2 regions of the Stenotrophomonas sp. GW821-FHT01H02A genome follow, and region 2 is predicted to be linked to the other one. Evidence: riboswitches for the same ligand, from Rfam matches in the RefSeq annotation. Region 2 holds a riboswitch; the other holds the start of a gene.
What was found. Region 2 has a riboswitch for glycine ahead of AC07WC_RS11175 (trimeric intracellular cation channel family protein). Riboswitches for the same ligand answer to the same signal wherever they lie in the genome.

Region 1: it holds a riboswitch for glycine, as region 2 does, so the genes downstream of both, gcvP (aminomethyl-transferring glycine dehydrogenase) here and AC07WC_RS11175 (trimeric intracellular cation channel family protein) in region 2, are expected to answer to the same signal.

The regions. Positions count from the first base shown of each region.
Region 1 covers NZ_JBWKWI010000002.1:284,878-290,472, forward strand. Annotated here, with positions in the region: gene AC07WC_RS04685 (siderophore-interacting protein) at 19-297, opposite strand; partial or broken gene AC07WC_RS04690 (siderophore-interacting protein) at 317-817, opposite strand; gene AC07WC_RS04695 (hypothetical protein) at 893-1,651, shown strand; gene AC07WC_RS04700 (multidrug effflux MFS transporter) at 1,738-2,961, opposite strand; glycine riboswitch at 3,241-3,342, shown strand; gene gcvP (aminomethyl-transferring glycine dehydrogenase) at 3,440-5,595, shown strand, end outside.
Region 2 covers NZ_JBWKWI010000006.1:156,143-161,737, reverse strand. Annotated here, with positions in the region: gene AC07WC_RS11190 (NAD(P)/FAD-dependent oxidoreductase) at 1-1,062, shown strand, start outside; gene AC07WC_RS11185 (ribonuclease E inhibitor RraB) at 1,280-1,624, opposite strand; gene AC07WC_RS11180 (GIY-YIG nuclease family protein) at 1,711-1,980, opposite strand; glycine riboswitch at 2,025-2,107, shown strand; glycine riboswitch at 2,128-2,219, shown strand; gene AC07WC_RS11175 (trimeric intracellular cation channel family protein) at 2,312-2,929, shown strand; gene AC07WC_RS11170 (MdtA/MuxA family multidrug efflux RND transporter periplasmic adaptor subunit) at 3,133-4,299, shown strand; gene AC07WC_RS11165 (MdtB/MuxB family multidrug efflux RND transporter permease subunit) at 4,296-5,595, shown strand, end outside.

The DNA of each region.
Region 1 (5,595 bases), on a different contig from region 2:
GAAGCGGCTGAGGCCGGCTCAATCCAGGACCTTGCCGTGCCGCCAATAGCCCATGAAGGTGATGGCCTGGCGGTCGATCCCACAGGTCTTCACCAGGTGCCAGCGGATCGCCATCACCGCGCCGGCCTCGCCGGCGACCCAGGCATACAGCTCGCCCCCCGCTGCACTGGCCTGCTCCCACAGACCGATCCGGGCCCGTACCGCGTCCTGCAGCCGCTGACCATGCGCGGCGCCCTCGCGGGCCAGCCAGAACAGCTGTGCACCGGGCGGTGCCGGGCAGCGCCCGATAACGCGCATACCAGTCCTCGCCCTGCGGCACCTCGGGGGCTGCCTGGCCGGCTAGCGGGAAGAACACCTTGATGCGCTGATCCGGCCCGTCGGTCTTCATGTTGGCCACATCGGGCGCAGCGAAGACCATGCGGGTCAGCGACGGAGAGAGAACGGTGCGCTGCTTGAGCGCGACATCGAACAGGCGGTAGATCTGCTGGGCAGCCATGCAATCACCCTGAATTGCCGCGGACGCGGCGTCCGCAGGGGAGCGTATTGGCTGTCGTGGAGCACGAACTGGCTGGCGAGCGCACAGGATACGCTGCGGTGAGGCAATGGCAATGCTGCCAACCCTGCGCGCTGTGCAGGCAAGGCGTATGCTGCTGGGTGCACCCGCAATGGCGGCGCTGCTGATGCAACGGGATCGCGACGCGGCTGCTGAAATCGCGCAGTCCGTGATACCCCGCACACTATTGAGCGTGACGCATTCGACCCACGCCCCACCTGATAGTTGACACTCATCACTGCCGTGACGTAACCAGTCCACCATTTCCAACTTTGCCTAACAAGTGGCGTGCATCATTCCGCACAGTACGGCCTGGTTTCACAACAGGTGCCGTTAACCATGAAGAAGATGCTCACCCTGACCCTGGCCGTCGCCGCGACGATGAGCTCGCCCGCTTTCGCACAGTTCGTCCCCCCGATCGGCGACACCCTGCTGCCGCCGAAACCCGAGCTGTCGTTGACCGACCTGCTCAATCTAGAGAAGGAACTGCTCAACCCCATTTCCACCAACAAGCCGCTCTACTGGGCGCCGGAGCGCCCATCCAACGGCGCGTCGTGGACCGAAGCGCGTTGCAGCGTGGGCCCGACCGTGACGGCATTCCCGACAACCCGGCAGGGCACCTATGCTGAGTGCATGGCGGCCAGCTTCCCCTCCGTGGACATCATTGACGATGTGTCCGACCACTACTTCGCGCCCCGAGCAACCGGCAAGGGCACCCACATCTATACCTGCAAGAAGGGCAATTTCACCGGTGAAGTGGAGCTCGGCTACGGCCGGGAGAAACTGAACAGTGGCCAGACGGCATTCGTGATGCGGACCTACGGCTACCGAATCACCAAAAGCAACAATCAGCAGGGGGGCAACAAGGCGAACATCAAGATCCGAAGCCGGATCAACCAGCACCAAGGTGACTGGTCAACAAAAGGCGAGACGCCCGACTCGCTGGTCCAGAACGGCAACTGGTACACGGACATGGGCACGGAGAGCCACGATCTGAGGCAGGCCACGTACTATTTCGGGCAGATCGAGTTTGTTTTCGATAAATCCGGTGCGGATCCGAAGTGCAAGGTCGAAGTGAACTGGATGCGTGCGGGCTGATAGCGGCGCTGGACATGCGGATTCCACACGTGGAATCCGCATGTCGTGGGTTGAATGTTCCGCCCACGGTTATCTGTACGCGCGCCTTACTCAATGGGTGTCAGCAGGTCGCGGCGGCGTTCGCAGTGCTGCTCCCAGTACCAGAAGCTGCCACCGATGGCGAAGAAGGCCGCGTAGCCCAGCGCCAGATGCAACGGGCTGCTGCTGAGCATCGGGGACACCACGCCGGCCACCACCGTGTTGATCATCAGCTGGATGAACATCTGCATGGACGAGGCCAGGCCGCGCTGATGCGGATACATGTCCAGCACGGCCAGCGCCAGGATCGGGAAGATCAGCGCCATGCCGACACCGCCCAGGAAGATCGGCATGACCGCCCACGGCAGCGCGATCTGCGGCACCGACACGACATAGCCGAAGTTCAGCAGCGCCGAGACCGCGCACAACGCAAAGCCGATGGCGATCTGCCGCTGCGGCACGATCCGCCCGGCCATACGGCCGGACAGGAACGAACCGACGGTCATGCCGCCGATGGTGGGAATGAACAACCACGCAAAGCCACCCTCACCCAGCTGCAGGTGCTGCATCACGAACACCGGCGCCGAGGCGATGTACAGGAAGATGCCGGAGAAGTTGAACGCACCGGCCGCAGCCAGGCGCAACAGGCGCGGGTTGGAGCCCATGCGCGCATAGCTGCGCAGCAGCTCACGCATCGACAGCGGCGTGCGCGCTTCCACCGGGTGGGTTTCCGGCAGCCACTTGCCCGTGGCCAGCAGCAGGACCACGCCGAACAGCACCAGGAACCAGAAGATCAGCGGCCAGTCGCCACCGCCGAGCAGGATCCAGCCGCCAATGATCGGCGCAATCGCAGGGGCGACGCCGAAGATCATCGAGACCTGGCTCATCAACCGCTGCGCGTCGGCACCGTGGTACAGATCGCGGATCACCGCACGGCCGACGATCACGCCGACACCGGCGGTCACGCCCTGCAGCGCGCGGAACACCAGCAACGTGGTCATGTCGCGCGACAGCGCGCAGCCGATCGAGGCACCGATGAACAGCACCAGGCCGCCGATGATCACCCGCTTGCGGCCGAACGCATCCGACAACGGGCCGTGCGCCAGGCTCATCAGGCCGTAGAACAGCAGGTAGACGCTGATGGTCTGCTGCACCGCGACCTGGTCCACCTGCATGCGGTCGCCCAGCAGCAGGAAGGCCGGGAAAATGGTGTCGATCGAGAACGGACCGAACATCGCCAGGCCTGCGAGCAGCAGGGCCAGACGGCGGGTCGAGGGTGAGGCGGGCGTCATGCGGGCTTCCGTCAGCGGCCATGCGCAATGCACGGCGGGCGCCAGCCCGGAAGGGGCGGCGCCAGATGAATACGAGGATCCGGTGATCATAGGCCTTTGTCGCCGCCGGCACCATGCCCGGACAGGGCTTTCGGCGGCTGCGCCTCCCCGTATTCATGTGCCGGAAAGGCCCAGTGGCCGAAAGCGCTGGGCTATAATCGCCGGGCTACATGGTGGGAGAAGCGGACACCCGCTGCCGAAGGCGCAACGCCCGTAATCGCTCAGGCCCGATACCACCCGTACCAAAACTCTGGAGAGACCGGCGAGTGCCGGCGCCGAAGGGGCACGAAGCACGCCGATGCGCGCTTTTAAACTCTCAGGCAAAAGGACAGAGGGGCACCCAGGAAGACCGCAAGGTCCGGTGGATCGCTGTCGCCCGCGACGCGCCCTGGCCCGGCCGCCTTCCGAACGTGCGTGCCCACTCTCCGAGATGCCAGCCATGTCCCAGAACACCCCCTCCCTGCGCGAGCTTGAACACAGCCACGCGTTCGTCGAACGCCACATCGGCCCCAACGACGCCGAAATCGCGCAGATGCTCGACGTGGTCGGCCACGCCTCGCTGGACGCGCTGACCGATGCGATCGTCCCGGCCGGGATCAAGTCGCCGGCCCCGCTGGACCTGCCCGAGTCGCTGACCGAAGTGCAGGCACTGGCCAAGATCCGCGCCATCGCCGACAAGAACCAGGTGTTCCGCACCTTCATCGGCCAGGGCTACTACGGCACCCTCACCCCGAACGTCATCCTGCGCAACGTGCTGGAAAACCCGGCGTGGTACACCGCCTACACCCCGTACCAGGCCGAGATTTCGCAGGGCCGGATGGAAGCGCTGATCAACTTCCAGACCCTGTGCGCGGACCTGACCGGCATGGAGATCGCCAACGCCTCGCTGCTGGATGAAGCCACTGCCGCGGCCGAAGCGATGACCCTGGCCAAGCGCTCGGCCAAGTCGAAGTCCGACACCTTCTTCGTGCACGACGCCGTGCACCCGCAGACGCTGGAACTGCTGCGCACCCGCGCCGAGCCGATGGGCATCGTGCTGCGCGTGGGCACCCCGGCCGAGGCGATGGAAGCCGAGGCCTACGGCGTGCTGCTGCAGTACCCGGACACCTTCGGCCATATCGGCGACTACCAGGCGCTGGCCGATGCCGTGCACGCGCGTGGCGGCCTGGTCGCGGTGGCCACCGATCTGCTTGCCCTGACCCTGATCGCCGCCCCCGGCGAATGGGGCGCGGACATCGTGGTCGGCAACTCGCAGCGATTCGGCGTGCCGTTCGGTTTCGGTGGTCCCCATGCGGCCTTCATGGCCTGCCGCGATGCGTACAAGCGCTCGATGCCGGGCCGCCTGATCGGCGTCTCGGTCGATGCGCAGGGCAATGCCGCCTACCGCCTGACGCTGCAGACCCGCGAGCAGCACATCCGCCGCGAGAAGGCCACGTCCAACATCTGCACCGCGCAGGTGCTGCTGGCCGTGATGGCCTCGATGTATGCCGTGTACCACGGCCCGGAAGGCCTGACCCGCATCGCCCGCCGCACCCATCGCCTGGCCAGCATCCTGGCCGCCGCACTGCGCGGCGCCGGCGTGAATGTCGGCGAACACTTCTTCGACACCCTGCACGTCAAGGATGTCGACGCCAAGGCGATCCACGCCAAGGCCGCCGCGGCGCGCATCAACCTGCGTGCGATCGACAGCGATGCGGTCGGCATCAGCCTGGATGAAACCACCACCCGCGCCGACATCGTCGCGCTCGGCCAGCTGTTCGGCGCCACGGTGGATGTCGATGCCCTCGACGCCGCCACCGCCGATGCGCTGCCGGCCGGCCTGGTGCGTACCAGCGACTTCCTGACCCACCCGGTGTTCAACACCCACCACAGCGAACACGAACTGCTGCGTTACCTGCGTTCGCTGGCGGACAAGGACCTGGCCATGGATCGCACCATGATCCCGCTGGGCAGCTGCACCATGAAGCTCAACGCCACCGCCGAGATGATTCCGGTGACCTGGCCGGAGTTCGCCAACATCCATCCGCTGGCCCCGGCCGACCAGGCCACCGGCTACAAGGAACTGATCGACGGCCTGGAAGCGATGCTGGTCGAATGCACCGGCTATGACGCGGTCAGCCTGCAGCCGAACTCCGGCGCGCAGGGCGAGTACGCCGGCCTGCTGGCGATCCGCGCCTACCATCGCTCGCGCGGCGAAGGCCATCGCGACGTCTGCCTGATCCCGGACTCGGCCCACGGCACCAACCCGGCCTCGGCACAGATGTGCGGCATGAAGGTCGTGGTGACCAAGACCGACGCCAACGGCAACGTCGACCTGGACGACATCCGCATCAACGCGGAGAAGTACAGCGACCGCCTGGCCGCACTGATGATCACCTACCCGTCCACGCATGGCGTGTTCGAGGAAGAGGTGGTGGAAATCTGCGAGATCGTGCACAAGCATGGCGGCCAGGTGTACACCGACGGCGCCAACATGAACGCCCTGGTCGGCGTGGCCAAGCCCGGCAAGTGGGGCTCGGACGTCTCGCACCTGAACCTGCACAAGACCTTCTGCATCCCGCACGGCGGCGGCGGCCCGGGCGTCGGCCCGTGCGC
Region 2 (5,595 bases):
CTGGGCGAAGTAACCCACATCGACAAAGCGGCACGCAGTGCCACCCTGGCCGATGGCACGCAGATCGCCTACGACACGCTGATGCTGTGCACCGGCGCCACCCACGCCTACTTCGGCCACGACGAATGGGCCGCCGATGCGCCGGGCCTGAAAACGCTGGACGATGCCATCGCCCTGCGCCGCAAGCTGCTGCTCGCCTTCGAACGCGCCGAGGCTGAACCCGATCCCGCGCGCAAGGCCGCCTGGCTCAGTTTCGCCGTGGTCGGCGGCGGCCCCACCGGGGTGGAACTGGCCGGCACCCTGGCCGAGATCGCGCGGCACACCCTGCGCAATGAGTTCCGCCATATCGATCCCGCCTCGGCCAAGGTCCGCCTGGTCGAGGCCGGTCCGCGCGTGCTGTCCACCTTCCCCGAGGTGCTCTCGCTCAAGGCGCGCCGCCAGTTGGAAAAACTGGGTGTGGAGGTGCTCACCGGTACGCCGGTGAGCGACATCAACGCCGAGGGCTTCCAGCTGGGCGAGCGCTTCGTCGAAGCACGCACCGTGGTCTGGGCCGCCGGCGTCGCCGCCTCACCGCTGGCGCGCACGCTGGACGTGCCACTGGATCGCGCCGGCCGCGTGCAGGTGCAGCCCGATCTCACTCTGGACGGTCACCCGGAGATCTTCGTGGCCGGTGACCTGGCCGCGTTGACCCAGGCCGATGGCAAGCCGGTACCCGGCGTCGCCCCGGCAGCCAAGCAGATGGGCAAGCACGTGGCGACCACGATCCAAGCGCGCCTGGCCGGCAAGCCTGCGCCGGGCCCGTTCAAGTACCAGGACTTCGGCAACCTGGCGACCATCGGCCGCATGGCCGCGATCGTCCACCTCGGTCGCCTGCAGCTCTCCGGCGTGCTGGCGTGGTGGTTCTGGCTGGCCGCGCACGTGTTCTTCCTGATCGGCTTCCGCAACCGCGTGGTGGTGCTGCTGAACTGGGCAGTGGCGTACTGGAGCTACCAGCGCAGCGCGCGGATCATCTTCGGCGATGCGCAGGACGATCGCCGGCCGAAGCGACCGCCGACGCCCTGAACGTTCGAGCCGCAACGGTGGCAGCCAGCCGTGATGCTTGGCTGCCATCGCTCAGGACGGCTCGCTGTACCGCAGCGCTCGTCCGGCAAGTGGCCTGGCTCAGTGCGTCTCGAACAGGCCCATCTCTTCCAGGCCGAGCTGCATCCTGTTGCCCTCCCTGCGGTCTGGTCGATGGTGGCCCAGACCCCGGCATCGGGTCATGCCGCGTTGCGGCAGCTCAACCCTGCGACAGACATCCCCAACCATCAACCTGGCCGCTGTAGGACACCGCCTCGCTGGCCAGCAGCCCTTCGAAGCCCGAGATGTTCTGGTGGGTTGGCAGCATCAGCGGATGCACCACCACCTGCCACGGGTATTCGTCGTTGCCCTCGTACGCGGCCAAGGACACCTTCTGGTCGTTCTTGAGCAGGTGCACGGCAAAGGCGATCGCTACATCCTGGGTCGGGAAGATCAGGGCGAAATCCACCTCGCGCGGAATCGACAGGTCGTCGCCATCCTGCAGCATGTTCCAGAGCACATCGCCATTCTCATCTTCCGGGTACAACGACAGATCGCGGGACATGGCACTCCAGGGCTTGGGCAAGCGGATCAACGAACGAGGGTCGATGGTATGCCGCCAACGAAGGCCCGAACAACCAGCACGCAGGGCTACATGGGATCGGCCAGCGCCAGCCACGCCAGCTTGCGCTCGCGCGGTTGCCGCTTGAGCTGCCATTCGGCCTTCGACGCCGCGGCCCGGTCCGGGTAGGCGCGCATCGCGAGCACCTTCACCGGCGGGTTGGCGCGCGTGTATTTGGCCCCTTTGCCGGCCAGATGCGCCTGGAAACGTGCCTCCACATCGTTGCTGATGCCGGCGTAATAGCTGCCGTTGCGGCATTCAAGCAGGTACAGGTACCAGAGGGCGGGTTCAGCGGACATACCGGGATTATCCCCCGGCGCGGGCCCGGCGGCTGCTAGAATCCGCCCCGGATGCAGGAGAGAGGCGCCGCGCTGGCGCCCGCCGAAGGCGCAGGCTCCCATAATCGCTCAGGCCGGTGGCTCGATACGCCACCAACCATGCATCCGACACGCCGATCTGGAGAGAGGTCTTCAATGACCCGCCGAAGGGGCACGTGGCCTTGGCCACCGAACTCTCAGGCAAAAGGACAGCGGGAGCGGCAACGGGATCCCACCCCACGACAGTGCAGCGGCGCTGGCGTGATGCGTGTGCGTTTCCGTCCCGCCTGACGTGTTGCCCGGAGCCACCCCCATGCTGCTCTCCCTGATCTACCTCATCGCCATCTCGGCCGAAGCCATGACCGGCGCGCTGTCGGCCGGCCGCCGCCGCATGGACCTGTTCGGCGTGGTCATCATCGCCTGCGTCACCGCGCTCGGCGGTGGCTCGCTGCGTGACATCGTGCTCGGCCATTACCCGCTGGGCTGGGTGAAGCACCCGGAGTACCTGGGCTTCACCATCTGCGCGGCGCTGATCGCGACCTGGGTGGCGCGCTGGATGCACCACTTCCGGCGTACCTTCCTGGTGCTCGATGGCCTGGGCCTGATCGCGTTCACCCTGATCGGCTGTGCGGTCGCGCGCGAGGGCGGGCATACCGTACCGATCATCCTGATCGCGGGCATGCTGACCGGTGCATTCGGCGGCGTGCTGCGCGATGTGCTGTGCAACGAGGTGCCGCTGATCTTCCAGAAGGAACTGTATGCGGTGATCACCCTGCTCACCGGTGCGGCCTACCTGACCCTGCTGGAACTCGGTGTGTCGCTCAACGCGGCGACGCTGTGGTGCCTGGGCGGCGGCTTCCTGTTCCGCCTGCTGGCAATCCACTTCAAATGGGAAATGCCGAAGTTCGTGTACCGCGACGAGGTGCATTGACGCACCTGCGGGCATGACCAAGGTCACGGGAGCTTGAGCGGCCTGGCCCTGTATCATGGCGCTCCCGTTCCACTCGAACGGCATCCAGCCACGCGGCGGTGTTGCACCCGCTGCCCCGCCAGACACCCCCTCCCCCGTTGACCTGCCGCACTCGGCCGGTCCCCATGGACGCACTGCTCCGGTGGAGGGTGCGCAGGATGCGTATGTCCGCTTCAACGCCCCCGTCGTCTCGCCGTCGTGTCGTCAATCCGTTGTTGATCGCTGCCGCTGTCGGCTTGGCCGCCATCGCTGCATGGAAACTGCTCTCGCCGGCGCCTGCCGCCGGCCCTGCCGGTGGTCCGCAGCCGACCCCGGTGCGCGTGGCTACTGCGACGCAGGAAGACCTGGTGGTGCGCCTGAAGGCGCTCGGGACGGTGACCCCGCTGCATACGGTGAGCATCCGCAGCCGCGTGGATGGCGAACTGCTGCGCCTGGCGTTCTCCGAAGGCCAGCACGTCAAGGCCGGCGAGCTGCTGGCCGAGATCGATCCGCGCCCGTTCCAGGTACAGCTCTCGCGTGCGCTGGGCACCCAGCAGCAGAACCTGGCCGAGCTGGACAACGCCGAGAGCCAGCTCAAGCGCTTCACCGAACTGCAGCGCAAGCATTTCGTCTCCGCGCAGGACCTGAGCGATCAGCAGAGCAAGGTGCGCCAGCTGCAGGGCCGTCGCCAGACCGACCAGGCCGCCGTGGATGAAGCGCGCCTGCAGCTGCAGTACACCCGCATCACCGCGCCGGTAGCCGGGCGCATGGGCCTGCGCAATGTGGATGTCGGCAACCTGGTGCGCAGTGGCGATACCGAGCCGCTGGCCACCATCACCCAGACCACGCCGATCAGCGTGCTGTTCACCGTGCCAGAGCCGGACCTGCCGGCGGTGGTCGCCGCCGCCCGCGCCAATCCGCAGCTCACCGTGGAAGCCTGGGACCGCGAGGAGCGCACCGCGCTCGGCGACGGCGTGCTCTCCAGCCTGGACAACCGCATCGATACGGCCACCGGCACGCTCAAGCTGCGCGCGCAGTTCGCCAACGCCGATGAGTCGTTGTTCCCCAACCAGTTCGTCAACGTGCGCCTGCAGGTCAGCAGCAGCGATTCGGTGGTGATCCCCAATGCCGCCGTGCAGTTCGGCAGCAAGGGCAGCTACGTTTACGTGATCGCGGCCGATGCCACCTCGCATCTGCGCAACGTGGTGCTCGGCCCGGCCGATGGCGAACGGGTTTCGGTGCGCGAAGGGCTCAAGCCCGGTGAGCGCGTGGTGGTGGAAGGCATCGACGGGCTGCGCGAAGGCGCCAAGGTCGAGGTGGTGGAGCAGGACCCGCCGCGGACCGGCGCATGAACCTCTCGCGCCCCTTCATCGAGCGCCCGGTCGCGACCACGCTGCTGATGGTGGCGCTGCTGCTGTCCGGCGTGATGGCCTACCGCCTGCTGCCGGTCGCGGCACTGCCGCAGGTCGATTACCCGATCATCCAGATCACCACGCTGTATCCCGGTGCCAGCCCGGATGTCACCACCAGCGCCGTCACCGCGCCGCTGGAACGCCAGCTCGGGCAGATTCCCGGCCTGAAGCAGATGTCCTCGACCAGTTCGGGCGGCGCTTCGGTGATCACGCTGCAGTTCTCGCTGGAGGTCGCACTCGGCGTGGCCGAGCAGGAAGTGCAGGCCGCGATCAACGCCGCCGACAGCTTCCTGCCCGATGACCTGCCGGTGCCGCCGGTGTACCGCAAGGTCAACCCGGCCGATACCCCGATCCTGACCCTGGCGGTCACCTCGCAGGGGCTGTCGCTGCCGCAGGTGCACGATCTGGTCGATACGCGCATGGCGCAGCGCCTCTCGCAGCTGCCCGGCGTCGGCCTGGTCAGCCTGGCTGGCGGGCAGCGCCCGGCGGTGCGCATCCAGGTCAATCCGTCCGCGCTGGCCGCCAACGGCCTGAGCATGGCCAGCATCCGCGCCGCGATCGGCACCGCCAACGTCAACATGCCCAAGGGCAGCTTCGATGGTCCGACCCGCGCGATCATGCTCGATGCCAACGACCAGATGCGTTCGGTGGCCGAGTACCGTGCGCTGATCCTGGCCTGGAAGGATGGCGCACCGCTGCGCCTGGGCGATGTGGCCACCATCGAAGATGGCGCCGAGAACCGTCAGCTGGCCGCGTGGTCGGGTACCACCCCGGCCGTGCTGATCAACATCCAGCGCCAGCCCGGCGCGAACGTGATCGCCGTGGTCGACCAGGTGCGTGCGCTGCTGCCGCAGCTGCAGGCCTCGCTGCCGGCGGGCGTGGACGTGGCCATCCTCAGCGACCGCACCGAATCCATCCGCGCCTCGATCCGCGGCGTCCAGCACGAGCTGCTGATCGCGATCGCACTGGTGGTGATGGTCACCTTCGTGTTCCTGCGCAACATCCCGGCCACGATCATTCCCAGCATCGCGGTCCCACTCTCGCTGGTGGGCACTTTTGGGGTGATGCTGCTGGCCGGCTTCTCGCTCAACAACCTCACCTTGATGGCGCTGACCATCGCCACCGGCTTCGTGGTGGACGATGCGATCGTCATGCTGGAGAACATCGCGCGTCACCTGGAGCGCGGCGCGACGCCGATGCAGGCGGCGTTGAAAGGCGCCCGACAGATCGGCTTCA